DNA from 4 places in the Neobacillus phoenicis genome. Region 4 is predicted to be linked to each of the others. Evidence: predicted binding sites of a transcription regulator. Region 4 holds the regulator's gene; each other region holds the start of a gene.

The links. Region 4 encodes Rex, which represses fermentation and respiration genes when NADH is low (regulators of the CRP and FNR family bind a similar motif). Its sites were predicted from a motif close to TTGTGAAATATTTCACAA; they were not measured.
Region 1: AA0X95_RS02725 (TIGR04190 family B12-binding domain/radical SAM domain protein) is a predicted target of Rex. The motif match lies at 1,926-1,943, and genes of this name have one in related genera.
Region 2: AA0X95_RS18740 (DUF3147 family protein) is a predicted target of Rex. The motif match lies at 2,407-2,424, and genes of this name have one in related genera.
Region 3: AA0X95_RS10955 (L-lactate dehydrogenase) is a predicted target of Rex. The motif match lies at 2,401-2,418, and genes of this name have one in related genera.

Annotation. Positions count from the first base shown of each region.
Region 1 covers NZ_CP154847.1:535,446-539,630, forward strand. The annotation lists gene AA0X95_RS02725 (TIGR04190 family B12-binding domain/radical SAM domain protein) at 88-1,896, opposite strand; gene AA0X95_RS02730 (GAF domain-containing sensor histidine kinase) at 2,366-4,185, shown strand, end outside.
Region 2 covers NZ_CP154847.1:3,615,218-3,619,402, forward strand. The annotation lists gene fabG (3-oxoacyl-ACP reductase FabG) at 1-189, opposite strand, end outside; gene AA0X95_RS18730 (acyl-CoA dehydrogenase family protein) at 231-1,409, opposite strand; gene AA0X95_RS18735 (DUF3147 family protein) at 1,605-1,979, opposite strand; gene AA0X95_RS18740 (DUF3147 family protein) at 2,003-2,362, opposite strand; gene AA0X95_RS18745 (YpzG family protein) at 3,274-3,426, shown strand; gene AA0X95_RS18750 (N-acetyltransferase family protein) at 3,616-4,119, shown strand; gene AA0X95_RS18755 (YpbS family protein) at 4,145-4,185, shown strand, end outside.
Region 3 covers NZ_CP154847.1:2,136,055-2,140,239, forward strand. The annotation lists gene AA0X95_RS10925 (glycosyltransferase family 4 protein) at 1-56, shown strand, start outside; gene AA0X95_RS10930 (hypothetical protein) at 67-684, shown strand; gene rpmG (50S ribosomal protein L33) at 760-909, shown strand; gene AA0X95_RS10940 (5-formyltetrahydrofolate cyclo-ligase) at 972-1,538, shown strand; gene AA0X95_RS10945 (DUF92 domain-containing protein) at 1,535-2,053, shown strand; gene AA0X95_RS10950 (DUF92 domain-containing protein) at 2,001-2,324, shown strand; gene AA0X95_RS10955 (L-lactate dehydrogenase) at 2,489-3,442, shown strand; gene AA0X95_RS10960 (hypothetical protein) at 3,545-3,739, shown strand; gene AA0X95_RS10965 (rhomboid family intramembrane serine protease) at 4,110-4,185, shown strand, end outside.
Region 4 covers NZ_CP154847.1:225,973-230,157, reverse strand. The annotation lists gene AA0X95_RS01065 (ABC-F family ATP-binding cassette domain-containing protein) at 1-1,142, opposite strand, end outside; gene moaC (cyclic pyranopterin monophosphate synthase MoaC) at 1,311-1,808, shown strand; gene AA0X95_RS01055 (redox-sensing transcriptional repressor Rex) at 1,843-2,496, shown strand; gene AA0X95_RS01050 (YhbD family protein) at 2,624-3,247, shown strand; gene AA0X95_RS01045 (polymer-forming cytoskeletal protein) at 3,260-3,979, shown strand; gene AA0X95_RS01040 (cytoplasmic protein) at 3,995-4,185, shown strand, end outside.

The DNA.
Region 1 (4,185 bases), 310 kb from region 4:
AGTTAGCAGGGAGAAACATTTATTAAATATCTGAGAAAAATACACTTTCTCGACAAGTGGGAAAAGGGATTTGCCCCCTTTTTTACATTATACCTTCATTTTCTGCCGCTCCGTTTCAAGCTTGAATTGAGACCGTTGTTTCGGACTTACTTTATTGCGTATGATATTGCAGTAATCCTGATAAAGCTGCTCTAATCCCACTAAAGCAAGTGAAAAGAAATTGGCATAATTCTTTTGAACTTCCCACTTGAGCTCATTCTTTCCACAAATACTGTATTTATTTAACTCTTCAATCTCCTTTTGAATGTTAATCAATTCCGTTGCCTGATCTTCCTTAGGTAAGGCCAGCACATGGTCAATCTTTTCAATATAGGCCATTGATTTCTCAATCTTCCCTTTAATTTCCTCGTACCCCTCTCTGTCAATCAGGTTGTACCTTAGTTTAAACTCATTTAATAGATTGGCAGATTCATAGGTAGCATTGACAATATCATCCCGTGTCATATCCTTTGTTTCATAGCTGAGCATATGCTTCCAAGAAGGCTGTGTAATTGCTCTACGATGGTCTTCAAGGGTATGACAGAATTTCTTATAGCCGTGGATTTCAGGATGTTCAAAAGCAGGGCTTGCAGGATCTAAGAATGGAGCAAGCGGCGCTACAAAGTAATAGACTCTTGGATCCTTATGGCAGGCCAGATGTATCGTTTCACAGAAATCGATGTTTTCGATGGCACTTTGATAGGTCTGTCCAGGAATCCCCACCATGAAGAACAAATCGATTTTTTTACAGCCATTCTTTAAAGCAAAATTAAGGGTGTCTATAACCTTTTCATTGGTACAGCTGAACTTCCCATTGTAACGCCTTATGTTCTCATCATGTGTCTCCAGGGTAATTTCAATACTATACTTGGGTACACTTTCATTCATTTGCTTAAAAAATTCCTCATCGGCATACTGAAACAGTTCAAAGACGATTTCATTCTTCAGGTTGAGTTTTTTAAGGCGGCTAAAGAACTCATTAACATATTCACGACCACCCTGCCTGAGGTCATGAAGAATGAAAATAGGTGCGCGGCTAAACCGCGAAATAAAATGAATGTCCTCTACCAGCTTTTTCGGTGATCTTAGTGCAAGTGAATTGCGATTACAATTTTGATCATAGGCCTCTCTCGATCCCCCGCAAATCAAACAGTTTTGTGTACATCCTCTTGCTGTTAACAGCGCTGTGTTAGGATATTGAAGCCAGCCGTTATAAGGAAGTGGATCAAGGAAATTTCGGTATTTGAAAACGGAACGAATGGTGTAGCGATAGCCGGGAACGTCTATATCATCAAGATCCTTTGGTACATACGTTATTGGATTGTAGCCGTACTCGCTGCCTTTTTTCCAGGTCAAATTGGGTATGTCAGCATAGTGAGTGCTCCCTGCCTCAATTTTGTTCATCAGGAGAAGCATCAGTTTTTCGGTAGAGTCGCCACGCATAACAAAGTCGATAAATGGATAGACAATTAATTCTTTATGATAATAGGTGGCTGATAACCCGCCAAAAATAATGGGTGTTTGGGGATGAAGGGTTTTTACGATTTTAGCAAGTTCAATACTGCCATGTGCATGCGGGAGCCAGTGAAGGTCAATTCCGAATGCTTTTGTTTGGATTTTCTTTAATTTTGCTTCCACGTCAAATGATGAATTCATCAGCATCCGATTAGCAATATTGATGATCTTCACCCGCAGGCCATATCTTTCAAGGTAATCCGCAATGCTTGTCAGTCCAATGGGATACATTTCAAACACTGGTGATGAAGGAACTACATCACTTATTGGGCCTGCGAGCAAAGCATTTTTCCTAAAGTCGTACACACTGGGTGCGTGCAGGAGGACTAAATCATATTTCATAATTTCACCTCTTAAAATAGGTTGTTAATTTGTGAATATATACACAATGGAATGTAAGTTATGTGTTAATAATTTTAGTTTACTATAATAATAGGTTAATAGAGTGACAAACGGGTGACAATATTTGGGTGATTTTGTGGATAAAACCAGTTGGATGTAGGACCTTCCTATAGACTTGTACACTATTAATACAAAGGTAGTAGAGAAGAATAATCCTTTTAGCAAATACAAAAAGACGGAGAAATGTGCCATAATCATTTTACAAACCGGAGACGGTTTGGCCCAGTATCGGTCAGTGTGTTTCATTTGTACCGGTCTGGGTTTTTCTGTGTCCTATTGGGAAATTTCAGATTGTAATTTATCATCATGGGTCCTCTTTTATTGTGTTTATAGAATATATCCATTAAACTAACAGTAATTAACAGAAAATTTAGATATCAAATCATAAGCGGATGAAGGAGAGAAATGAATGAATAATTCGTCCAATTCGCAAAAAAAGGAACGGTTATCAAGAAACTTTTTACTTTGCATCTCCCTTATTGGAATTTGGATCTTTATCCAATTTGGACTGGTAACCATAACAGCGCCCAATGAAATAATGATTCTTGCTTTATTAGTTTTTTTTCTCCTGATTGTTGAGTTTTTTCCATTGCCAGTTTGGAAAGGCACCGTAACGATTTCTTTTCCACTAGTGTATACCATTTATTTAATGGATGGCCTGTCATATACAATTCTATCTTATGGATGTATCGTGGCATTGATTAATTTATATAAAAGAAGGCCGCTCAGGATTGTGTTTTTTAACCCTGCGCTGCTACTTATCAGTTTTTATTCTGCACACGTAATCAGTCAATGGTTTTTATCCTTTTTAACAATTGAGCTTCAGTCAAGATTCCTGCAAGGAGTTCTTCACTTTAGTCTGCTCATCCTGCCCTTTTATCTCATTAATAATTTAATTGTTGATGTCTTGCTTACGATTAGACCGCAGCTCTATAACTTCCGGATATGGAAGCGAAAAACACTGCAGGAATTGAATAGTTTCCTACTTTCATATGGATACCTGGTCCTTTTTTATTTTCTTGGAAATCAAAACAGAGGGGAAATTGATGTCTTTTCGTTCTTTTTCTTTTTTGCCCCATTAGTGTGTTTTGCGTTATTAAGTTCCATTATTGCCAACTTAAAAAAGGAGAAATCAAAATTAAAGGCACTATTTAGTATATCTTCTGAACTTAATAAAAAAATTGCAGCACCTGATTGGTTATCCTTTTTAGCTAATAATCTTCAGGAATTTATTGATGTGGATGCCTGGATTTTATGGAAAAGAGAGAAGAAGGGCTGGAATCTAAGGTTTGCCTCAGGATTAGTGATAGACGAAATTATTTTAACAGACGAAACGGCTCAGGCGTTTGATAAAACCAGGCAGTTGACCGTTTATCATCATACAAAAAAGGATGCAGGGCCCGCGGGTAAAATATTTTCAGAAGAAGTGGGATCGTTATTATATGCACCATTAGTTCTTGAAAATGAGCTGGTTGGCATGTTTGTATTTGGAAGGATTCGGTCAAAAAGCTTTACGGAAGAGGATATGCAGTCAGCGGCTACCCTTGCCAATCAGTTAGCGGTCCTTATTAAGACGAAATGGTTGTTTGCGGAACAGGAAAAAAGGTTGATTTTAGAAGAAAGAAATCGAATTGCGCGTGATATTCATGATGGGGTGGCTCAATCCCTGGCAGGGGCCATCATGAATTTGGAAACCGCCACTCGGAAATTTACCAAAATGCCAGATGATTCGTTCCGACTAATGGTAGAAAGCACGGAAAAGCTGAGGAGAAGTTTAAAGGAAGTCAGGGAATCCATATATGCGCTTCGCCCTTATCCAACGGAACGCGTAGGGCTGCTGTCGGCGATTGCCTCAAAAATCAATGCGATTCAACGAGATACTATCATGGACATATCGTTTGATACCCGCGGCCCTGAGTTTCAGCTCAGTCCTATGGTGGAAAAGATTATATTCGATATCTGCAAAGAGAGTTTGCAGAATGCTCTTAAGCATGCAGAGGCAACGAAGATTGACATTTTAGTAAGCTATCAAAAGGAACATGTTCTATTAAAAATTAAGGATAATGGGAAGGGATTTTCATTGTTCCAAGCCATGATTAAAGCAAGGCAGCATCCTCATTTTGGAATCCTGCATATGAATGAGGCGGCGGAGAAAATCCAAGCGTCGCTCCAAGTGGATAGTAAAGAAGGAGCAGGAACAGAGATTACGTTAACCGTACCAAGAATGGG
Region 2 (4,185 bases), 2.0 Mb from region 4:
TGCCACTTTAGAGTATACTTCGTACCCTTTTTCTTTTAATTCACTAGTTGTTTGACTTAATGCTTCTTCATTTAGGTCGATAAAGGCTACTTTTGCGCCTTCTTCTGCAAAAAGCTCAACAATCCCTTTTCCGATTCCACGGCTTCCGCCTGTTACAAATGCCACTTTCCCATCAAATCTACCAGCCATTTCTATTCCTCCTGCTTTTCTATTTAGTTATCGCTTACATTTTAAACGTATTGACCAACCTTTACGTGCCCCTTGATAAGGTTACGTGCGATAATCATGCGCTGAATTTCGTCTGTACCATCGTATATTCTCCAAAGGCGTGCTTCACGGTACCAGCGCTCAATTGGCAATTCTCTTGTGTAGCCCATCCCACCATGAATTTGTAGGACTCGGTCAACCACTCGATTCCCCATATTCGAACCGTAAAGTTTTGCCATGGATGCAAGGTGACGGTTGTCTTCACCTTCGTCAAGTGTAAATGCAGCGTTTAATACTAACCATCTTGCCGCTTCAATTTCAACGGCTGAATCCGCGATTTGCCATTGGATGGCTTGTCTTTCTGCAATCGGTTTACCAAAGGTAATTCGTTCTTTCGAATAATCAATTGCCATTTGCAATAAACGTTCTGCCGATCCAACTGCTCTTGCACCAACAATCCATCTGGCAAAACCAATCCATTCAAGTCCCAGATTATAGCCTTTGTGTAATTCACCCAGGATGTTTTCCTCAGGAACACGGACATTATCAAATACTAAGCCGGCTGGACCCCATTCTCCCATCGTATGTATATACTCTGATTTCCAGCCCATATCCCGGTCGGCAATAAAGCAGGTCACACCTTCTCGGCCGCGTGTTTCTTGATGCCTTTCTTTATCTGTAATGGCAATAACCATGACGAAGTCGGCTTCATTACCACCTGTGATAAATGTTTTCTCCCCATTCAATACCCATTCATTTCCATCCTTGACCGCTGTCATTTTGATATTTTGCGTATCAGAGCCTGCACCAGGTTCGGTCATGGCAAAGCAGGATTTTTTCTCGCCATTAATGGTTGGAATTAAATATTTTTGTTTTTGTTCTTCATTTCCATAGTAAAGAATATTATCTGCAGAGCCACCAAATTGGAATGGGACAAATGTTTTTGATACTTCCATTAACACGATGGCCATCATCATTTGTCCAAGGTCAGCACCACCGTATTCTTCAGGTGTGTTAATACCCCAGAAGCCTGCTTCCTTTGCTTTTAATTGAAGCTCTTTTAATTTTCCTGGCGGGAGGCTTGGCTTGCCTTCTCGTTCGTTTCTTAATACGTCGTTTTCAAGTGGAATGAGTTCTTTTTCAACAAATCTTCTAATTGTTTTCTGCACCATTTTTTGCTCATCGGTCAAACGTAAATGCATTTCCTTCACTCCATTCTATTCTTGTATTCTAGTTAATCTTCTTAAAAAGTATATGATAGGTATTCTAAATACATACCTACCGGTTGGTATGTTAATTTTATTTTATTCCGAAATTTCAGATAATACAAGTCAAAAGTGATGAATCTAGTTAAAAAAAACCTTCAGCTTGAATACCGCTAAAGGATTTTTCCAAATTTATATATGTCGTACCGCTTTTTTTATCGCCAAACGCTCTCTTAATGTGGATATTGCAATGGAGCTTGTTAGCCATGATAGCAATCCTATGGTAATACTTAAAAGCCAATTACTAGTGGATTGCAAGGTAAGGAGGACTGTAATCACGCAAATAATCCCGCCCATCATTCCATATACAGATCCTCTTGCAATATTTGTTGCTTTCTTTGTACCGGAAGCTATACCCACCATTATCATCGCTGTCAGCATGACTGCGGGGAATGCTGCAAAAATTCCAGCAAGGATTTTCCAGGGAGAAACCACTGTTATTAAATAACTAAGTGAGACTGCAGTCCCGCCTAGAAGAAATCGAATGAATAAGTCCTTTTTATTCATGTTGGTCACCTTTTTTCGTCCGTTTAATGGGATGTAATAATCACAACAACTATAGAGATCGTAAACCAGAAGGCCATGGATTGCACGATCCCGCGCTTCCAGCCTACTTTCGGAAGAAGATATCCTGCTAAAAGTGCAACGATGATGTTTATTGCCATACCAAAGATGGCCCCTTTTGATAACATAATGGAATGAGAAATTAGCTGCCCACCATGAAAATCAAGTCCTATTGTTAATAATGCTGCTAGATACACTGCAGGAAATGCAGCAAAAATCCCTCCTGCTTTTTCTCCTAACTTTTTTGCCACCAACGTACAAGCGACTACTGCTAATCCGCCCAAAAGGAAACGAATGAGTAATGCGCTTATTGATAGATGTGCCATAATGTCTTCGCCTCTTTTTTGTTTACCAAGCTCTTATTTTAGTTACGTGAATAATCTCACAAACTAATTTACGTATTCATTGTACCTCAATTTTAGGATGATACATGTGAACACTTTATTAATGTTTTTGAAGCGGTTTCATTTAAACTATTTTGTGTTTCATCAACCGTATGATAGACAAAATCTTTGTATTCAAATTAAATTTTGTCCTTCATCAACCGTATGAAAGACAATATCTTTGTATTCCATTCGAATTTTGTCCTTCATCGACCGTATGATAGACAAAATCTTTGTATTCAAATTAATTTTTGTCATTCATCAACCGTATGAAAGACAATATCTTTGTATTCCATTCGAATTTTGTCCTTCATCAACTGTATGAAAGACAAAATCTTTGTATTCCATTCGAATTTTGTCCTTCATCAACCGTATGATAGACAAAATCTTTGTATTCAAATTAAATTTTGTCCTTCATCAACTGTATGAAAGACAAAATCTTTGTATTCCATTCGAATTTTGTCCTTCATCAACTGTATGAAAGACAAAATCTTTGTATTCCATTCGAATTTTGTCCTTCATCGACCGTATGAAAGACAATATCTTTGTATTCCATTCGAATTTTGTCCTTCATCAACCGTATGAAAGACAATATCTTTGTATTCCATTCGAATTTTGTCCTTCATCAACTGTATGAAAGACAATATCTTTGTATTCCATTCGAATTTTGTCCTTCATCGACTAAATCAAAGATAGACGTCAAACAATGCTTCATTAGAATATACCATTCCATCTTTTTTCATGCACCACAGATATTAAAATAAGTGACTATTTTCCGTTGATTTTACAAATAATAATAACGATGTTCCTTAGTGAATGTCATCGTTTCAAATCCTATGATGAGGTGATTCTTGATGAGCTACAAAGATCATTTAGATCAACACTCAGAGCTTTTCCATCACACAAATACTAGGCCGAAACGCCAGAAGTCACAGGTGAATGGAGAAACTCAATTAACTCAAAACGCGATCATCTTAAGGAGCAATGCCAAAGCACACCGTTGGTAAGTGTAATGGCATAGAAACGAATGATGGAATCGCATAGCGCGATCTCCATCAGAAAAAGGCTGACTCAACACAAAGAGTCAGCTTTTTTCTTTTTAAATGAAGTGAACTTAAAATTATGATTGAAAATGTATGTTTAGAAGGATATCATAAAATCTAATTAAATCATTATCAAATGGAGTGGACTAGAATATGTACGATGCTTTCACAATAAGAGATGCAGAAATAAGTGATTTACCAATTATCGTCGACATATATAATTCAACCATCGCAGGGAGAATGGTTACTGCTGACCTTGAGCCTATTTCAGTCGATAGCCGAACCCAATGGTTTCAAGAGCACTCCCCTTCCTTTCGTCCTCTTTGGGTAGTGGAAAGTCAAGGAACAATTTGCGGATGGGTGAGCTTTCAATCGTTTTATGGAAGACCGGCATATAATGGTACAGCAGAAATCAGTATATATATTAATCAGGATTTTCGTGGAAAGAAACTCGGCAAGTTTCTAATACAAAAGGCAATGGATGCATGTCCAGCCCTTGAAATTAAAACCTTACTTGGGTTTATCTTTGGCCACAATGAGCCTAGTATAAAGCTTTTTAATAGCTTTGGCTTTGAAAAATGGGCACATCTTCCGAAGATTGCAGAACTAGATGGCATTGAAAGAGATCTGCTCATACTTGGCAAAAGAATATATTAATACCCAATCAGAGGAGATGAAAAACATGAGTGTACATAAAGCAATATCAGAACATGTAAATAAGCA
Region 3 (4,185 bases), 1.9 Mb from region 4:
AGCGCATTAATAAGAGTGAGGAAGAAGGACAGGAAAGGCAAATAATTCGTAAATAAGGTGTAAGCGATGATGAATTTAATTGAAAAAAACAATATTGAACAGACTTCCGACCGTCAACAGTCATTTGAATCATTACAATTTATTCCTGGGGTATGGGTGAACGGGAAGCACTATTGGCTACAAGACTGTACGGAAAAAGTCATTTATGATGAAGAGATGACAATTAGAGTAAAACAGGAACAAGTACATTCTAAAATCCGAATGTCCAGTATTTTCGTAAGTAATCACGGGAATCAGGAGAAAGAGATTAAAGTGTTAGCTATGCACCATTTTTCAAATGTCGGGAAAGATAATTTAACCTTTGTTTCTCCCTTAGATAATCGCATCTTTCATCATACCAATAAACAGGTTCATTTAGTTAATGCTCATTACCAAAGGATAGGGTTAACTGAATATACAGCTATGCCTCTTTGGAATGTCTATACAGACCAAATTTGGAGCTCTCTTCAAACCGGAACTTTAAAATACCAGCCAATGGCTAAGGGGCCTGCTGCAAGTGTGTTCGCTTTGAAAATGGCGATTCAACCACATGAAACAGGCAAAATGGTTACTTGGAGTATTAATGGATCGAACAAAAATGAATTAATTGCTATGGAAGATGCTCTAATAAAAAATATACACTAGCATTTCCTTTTGAAAAATGATATTATAGAAAAGTCGTATGAACGAACTAGCTTAATCGTTTGGAGGGAAATTGACATGCGTGTAAATATTACGTTAGCTTGCACTGAGTGTGGAGACCGTAACTATATTTCAACAAAAAATAAACGTAACAACCCAGACCGTCTTGAGCTTAAGAAATATTGCCCAAGAGAAAAGCGTACAACAGCACACCGTGAAACAAAATAAGCAGTAGGGCTTCCTGCTGCTTTTTTTGTTGTCCAAAAGTTATGTATGGAGGTTTCGATTGAATGAATGATAAACATTCACTACGTAAATTAATAAAAGATTCTCTCTCAGAACTAACTAGACCCCTCTATGAAGATTACTCCTATAAAATAGCAACCAGGTTGTTTGATGATCATGACTGGAAACAAGCAAATGTCATTGGAATCACTATTTCAAAGTGTCCTGAAGTTGATACATATCAAATTATTAGAAAAGCATGGGAACAAGGCAAACAAGTGGTGGTACCCAAGTGTAGCCCTAAGGACAAGAGATTGGTATTTCGAACATTAAAGGAATTTTCACAACTTGAGTCCGTGTTTTATGGGCTTTATGAACCAATCGAAGACCAAACAGCTAAGGTCGAAGCAGACGATATCGATCTTTTAATTGTTCCTGGCCTTGCATATACGAGGACAGGATACCGCGTGGGCTTTGGGGGGGGATATTATGATCGGTATTTAACCTCTTATAAAGGGAAAACCCTTTCACTTGCCTTTGAAAATCAAATAGTTGAGGAATTCCAAGTTGAATCGCATGATTTACCTGTATCAAAAATTATTACAAATGATGAGGTTATTCATATAAAATGATGGAAGCGTTAATCGTTTTTATAGGTATTCTATTGACAGGTTTAGCAGGTTATTCTCTTAAATCGTTGACTGTCTCAGGTGCACTTGCAGCTATTATTACTGGGCTTACTGTATATGTGGGTTTTGGAATAAACGGATTGGTCCTTCTTGGTGTCTTCTTTGCCTCTTCGAGCATATGGTCAAAATATAAGAGCTCCGCAAAGAGTAGTATTGAAGAAAAATTGGCAAAAGGGGCAACAAGGGATTGGCGGCAAGTGTTTGCTAATGGAGGAGCAGCCGGATTTTTTAGTATTGTTCATTATTATCATCCTAATCAGATTTGGTTAATAGGGTTTGCTGTTTGTCTCGCAAGTGCGAACTCAGATACGTGGGCATCTGAAATTGGAAGCCTTAGCCGTAAGAATCCCATTTACATACGTACATTTAAGCGGATTGAGAAAGGGGACTTCAGGTGCAATAAGTATGTTAGGCAGCACAGCAGCACTAGCTGGCTCGCTTCTTATTTCTATTTTTAGTTATTGGCTTTTTCCGTTAAGCTTTGGATTAGCTTTCCTCATTTTTTTATTCGGTTTTATCGGTAACGTGATTGATACGATTATAGGGGCTTTTTATCAACTGGTATATATTTGTCAGAAGTGTGGGATTGAGACTGAAAAAAAAGAACATTGTCATATACAGACAACTAGAATAAAGGGTTCTCCATTAGTAGATAATGATATGGTGAATTTTCTTTCAGGTGTCCTTTCTGCAATGTTAGCAATTTTAGTCATTCAATTAACAAGTTAAAAAAAACAACAAACGCACTTGTAACAAAATTGACTAATAGATAACGGTTTCATGTGGAATTTATAGCGATAAAAGATTGTGAAATAGTGTACAATCTAATTGTAGGTAAGATATAAATGACAAGTGATTAGCGCACCTTAAACTACCTATAGGAGGAATGAACCATGTTAAATCGAGTGAATAGAGTAGCATTAATTGGTACAGGATTTGTTGGTTCTAGCTATGCATTTGCCCTATTAAATCAAGGTATAACTGAAGAACTTGTACTAATTGACTTAAATAAAGAAAAAGCAGAAGGAGATGCAATGGACTTAAATCATGGACTTCCATTCGCTCCATCTCGTACAAAAATTTGGTATGGTGATTACAAGGATTGTGGTGAGGCAGATCTTGTTGTTATTACTGCAGGGGCCAACCAAAAACCAGGTGAAACACGACTTGACTTAGTTGAAAAAAACACAAAAATATTTAAAGGAATTGTTGAACAAATTATGGCTAGTGGGTTTGATGGAATATTTGTAGTAGCTACAAACCCAGTTGACATTCTAACCTATGCAGTTTGGAAATTCTCAGGACTTCCTAAAGAGCGCGTTATTGGCTCAGGTACAATCCTTGATACAGCAAGATTCCGTTTCTTACTTGGTGACTATTTCGATGTAGATACCCGAAATGTTCACGCTTATATTATTGGTGAACATGGTGATACTGAGCTTCCTGTTTGGAGCCACGCTGATATAGCTGGTACTTCTATTTCTGAATGGACAAAAAATAAAGCAGGTTTCAATCAGGATGATTTAAATCAAATCTTTCTAAATGTTCGTGATGCGGCCTACCATATCATCGAAAGAAAGGGTGCCACTTATTATGGAATTGCCATGGGCTTAGTTCGATTGACCAAGGCAATCTTACGAAACGAAAACTCTGTTCTTACAGTATCTGCATACCTTGATGGAGAATATGGACAAAATGATATTTATATTGGGGTTCCTGCTGTTGTGAATCGCAACGGAATAAGAGAAATCGTCGAGCTCGACTTAAGTGAGGAAGAAAAAGGAAAGTTTACAAACTCAGTTAATGTTCTAAAGAAAACAATGGAACCAGTATTTAAGAATATATAGAATGACAATAAGAGGCTGACTGCAAATGGGTCAGTCTTTTTTTACGGGAATTTTGGATAATATGTAAACCATTATCACAAAATAACAACAGGAGGGATGAGAATGTCACGTATGTTAACATCCATTTTAATGATTGGTTCAATTGGATATTTTGCTTATCGATACAGATATCGATTAATCAATGTGCTACTTGGTTCCGGTTGGATGCGCAGGTTAGCTGTTGGTTCTATTATGAGCTTTCCTGGTGTGAAAAATAAAATGATGCAATCAGTATTCGGAGGACCATCTGAGCGGTGAAAAGCCACAGATGGTTTTTTTGTTTATTTTATTAATAAAAGAAATGTGTAAAACGTCTATATAATTTTTATGTTAAGTTGATTGGAACGGAAGGTGCGAAGACTCCTGCGGGAGTACGGGGCAGGGGAGACCCCGCAGGAGCGCAGCGACGAGGAGGCTCCCCGGCACGCCCGCGAACCGCTCGCACCTGGAGTGGAGATCAACATCTAAGTTTCTAATATTTCATTGTTTAATTAGGGTGACTTTAGTAATTCGTTTATAATGAAAGTAATGAGGTAAAAATGATTGAAAATGTCTCTAATTGCGACTTATTCTGATATAGAAAGTAGGGTGGAAGTTGAATTATAGAGAGGACTATGTATTTTGGAGGTTGGCATATTTTTTTATATCTGAGCAGGGCTATAGAATTATTCAACTATTCGATAATCAAAAAGAGCTTTGGTTAG
Region 4 (4,185 bases):
AGGGCAGGGAGCTTCTTAATAATCGTTTTTAGAAGCGTAGACTTACCAATTCCATTTGGGCCCACAAGAGCAATACTTTCCCCTTTAAAAGCCCGGAACGAAATCGCCTCAGATACCTTCTCTCCATCATAACCCACCGCAAGAGAATCGACCGTTAGTACATCATTCCCGGTTTGTCTTTCAATTTCAAAAGAGAAAGTGGCAGACTTTTCATCACCAAGAGGCCGGTCCATTAAGTCCATTTTCTCCAGCTTTTTTCGACGGCTTTGCGCTCGTTTGGTGGTGGAGGCTCTCGCTAGATTCCGTTGGATAAAATCCTGTAAATTAGCAACCTCTTGCTGTTGTTTTTCATAAAGCTTCAAATCTCGCTCATAATTGGCCGCTTTTTGTTCAAGGTAAGAACTATAGTTACCCGGAAACTTTTGGATTTGCTTGCGGGATACTTCATAGACCTGATTCACGACTTTATCTAAGAAGTAGCGGTCATGAGAGACGATTAAAATCGCGCCATCGTAGCCCTGTAAATATTGTTCCAGCCATGAAAGGGTATCAATATCTAAATGGTTGGTAGGCTCGTCCAATATTAATATATCAGGTTTGGTTAGCAGCAATTTCCCTAAGGCGAGCCGGGTTTTTTGACCACCGCTTAAACTAGCAATCATGAGAGAATGATCCTGGAAGTTTAAACCGTGCAGAACCGAACGAATGTCAGCTTCAAACTGGTATCCGCCCTGCTCCTTGAATTTTACCTGAAGGGTATCATATTCTTTCAGCACCCGTTCGTACTTGCTTGGGTCTTCAAACACAGAAGGATCGGCCATTTGTTCTTCCAGTTTGCGGAGCGATTTTTCCATGATTTGAAGTGGCTCAAATACGGTTAACATTTCGTCCCAAATGGTCAATTTGGATTCTAATCCAGTGTTCTGGGCTAAATACCCGATGGTTACTTCTTTTGGTTTGATGATCTCGCCGCCATCATGAGACAAATGTCCGGCAATAATCTTTAATAAAGTCGATTTTCCGGCACCGTTACGGCCAACAAGGGCCACTCGGTCTCTCGTTTGTAATTCTAGCTTTATATTCGATAAAATAAGGTCAGCACCATAATATTTTTGTAATTGATTCACTTGCAATAAAATCATTTTATTCACCTCTATTACTTAGGACTAGTGTACCGTATAAGCGGAATGACAGCAATAACTCGGACTCTTCTAGGTGCTGTTCTTATAAAAAATCTAGTGATTCGTTCAAAGTTTCACACACATAAAAGGAAAAATAGTGTATTATTTTTTGATAGGAGGATTTTTTATATGGCCGAATTTACGCATTTTAATGAAGAAGGCAGAGCAAAGATGGTCGATGTCAGTGACAAGCCCGAAACAGCACGTACTGCTCTTGCTCATTCTAGCATAACCGTAAGTAAAGAGATTTTTGATAAAATAACCAATCATGAGATGAAAAAGGGCGATGTATTAGCTGTTGCCCAGGTTGCTGCTGTGATGGCGGCAAAAAAAACATGGGATCTCATTCCAATGTGTCATCCCATTCCACTGACAGGTGTGAATATTTCTTTTGCATGGGAAGAGGATCAAACAGGAAACTTTCAATTACATATTGAGGCAGCGGTGAAAACTAAGGGGAATACAGGTGTGGAAATGGAAGCGCTCACAGCTGCATCTGCTTGTGCGTTAACCGTTTATGACATGTGTAAGGCAGTTGATAAAGGGATGGTTATTGGACCAACCTATTTAGTGGAAAAAACAGGCGGTAAAAACGGTGATTTTAGAAGAAATGAACAGGTTAAATAAGAGTTAAAAAACCATTCATGGGGTGTGGGAGAATATGAGTAACGAAACGATGAAAATACCACAGGCGACAGCGAAACGGCTGCCCCTCTATTATCGATTTTTAAAGAACCTGCATACTTCCGGCAAACAAAGAGTTTCATCTGCAGAGTTAAGTGAAGCGGTAAAGGTAGACTCGGCAACGATTCGCCGTGACTTTTCCTATTTTGGGGCATTAGGTAAAAAGGGGTATGGCTATAATGTTAACTATTTGTTAACCTTTTTCCGGAAAACGCTGGATCAGGATGAATTAACGAAGGTTGCATTAATTGGGGTTGGTAATTTAGGGACTGCCTTTTTAAATTATAACTTTTTAAAAAATAACAACACGAAGATCGAGGTCGCTTTTGATGTCGACCCGGAAAAAATGGGAACCATGATTCGTGAAGTTCCGGTTCATCATATGGATGATTTGGAGAAGGTATTAGAAAATAGTGATATTCAGGTGGCTATTTTGACGGTCCCTGCTCCTGTTGCCCAAATGATAACGGACCGACTTGTAAAAGCAGAGGTCAAAGGGATTTTGAACTTTACGCCCGCTCGGTTAAATGTACCAGCGTCGATTCGGGTTCACCATATTGACTTGGCAGTGGAACTGCAATCATTGGTTTACTTTTTAAAGCACTATCCGACAGTGGATATAGAAGAATAGAACAGGGGAAGGCCTTTTACGATGATTTAATCGTAGGAGGTCTTTTTTTTTACAAAAATAGGTAAGTCACAGCTTTACAAACGTAACAGTGTTATGTTACATTGATAAATAGAAAGGGGTTTTTATCATGAGCGAGGAGTTAATCTCAAAAAAAGACCTATTAGAATTAGCTGGAATTTCGTATGGGCAGCTATATAGATGGAAGCGAAAGGACCTTATTCCAGAAGACTGGTTCATCCGTAAATCAACCTTTACTGGACAGGAGACCTTTTTTCCAAAAGAGAAGATTCTAGAAAGAATCAATAAAATCCAAACAATGAAAGAAAATTTATCGCTAGATGAACTGGCAGACATGTTTTCACCGAATATTTCTGATTTGCAGCTAGGAAAAGATGAGTTAGTAAAACGTAACATTGTTTCATCAACTGTCATGGATTTTTACCTTGAGAATGAAAAAGGAAGCCTTACCTTTACGATTACTAGAATGCTCGAGGTATACGTGCTTGAGAAGCTGCTGCAATCTGGTGAGATTAATCAAGATGAAGGAAAGATGCTGCTTCAGGTGCTAAAAGAGCATGCGGCTTTAATCAAACAAAAAAGCTGTGAATTAGTGATAACAAGGAAGCTTGGGGTGTCATCATGTCTTTTGCTTATTAACGCAGAAGCCATGCATATGGATCTGGGGACGAAAATGGTTGTGCAGCTCTCACTGATGTCGTGTATGGAAGAGATCAAAGCAAAATTATTATAAAGGAGAATATACATGGATATGAAGGAAAGAGGAGACTTAGTCATCAATGGCTTCGGTGCTTCCAATGGCGGGACGTTTCGCCAGGTCATTGTCAATGGATTCGGTACGGTTAACAGTGATGTTGATTGCGTTGAGTTTGAAAGTAATGGTTTCGGGACTGTGGATGGGAATGTGACAAGTGAACAGGCCAAAATAAACGGTAAAGCAAAGGTCAAGGGAACGATTGAATCCCAACACTTATCGATAGATGGAACGGCAAAGATTGATGAAAATCTATATGTGAAAAAATTAAAGGTTTCTGGCAAGGCATCTGTTGGTGGAAAAGTGAAAAGTGAAGAAATCAAAATTAATGGAGTGTTAAGGGTAGAGGGAGATTGTGAGGCGGAGATTTTTAAAGCAGATTCTCAATTTGCTATTGGCGGATTATTAAATGCCGAACAAATTACGATCCAACTTCATGGCCCATGCAAGGCAAAGGAAATCGGCGGAGAAACAATATTGGTGAAACATAGAGGTTCTTTTTTTGAAAGTCTTATTAAACCGCTGTTTTCCACTCAGCTGGAAGTGGAATTTATTGAAGGGGACAAAATTGAACTAGAGAATACCATTGCCAAGGTTGTACGGGGAAATCAGGTAAAGATTGGGCGGAATTGCCAAATTGGTGTCGTAGAGTACCGGGAAGATTTTTCACAACATAAAAATGCTGTAGTCAAAGAAAGTATAAAAGTGTAATTGGGGGGTAGGACAATGGAGAAAAGCAGTAACCTTATCATAAATGGTTCAGGGAGTTACCCTGGCGGTCAATATAGAAAAATCAGCATAAGAGGAGAAGGAACCATCGTCAATAATGTCGACTGCTCCAGCTTTCATGTATATGGAACAAGTGAGGCGTGCGAAAATGTGAAAACACGATCAGCTAAGATTTTGGGTGAGGCAGA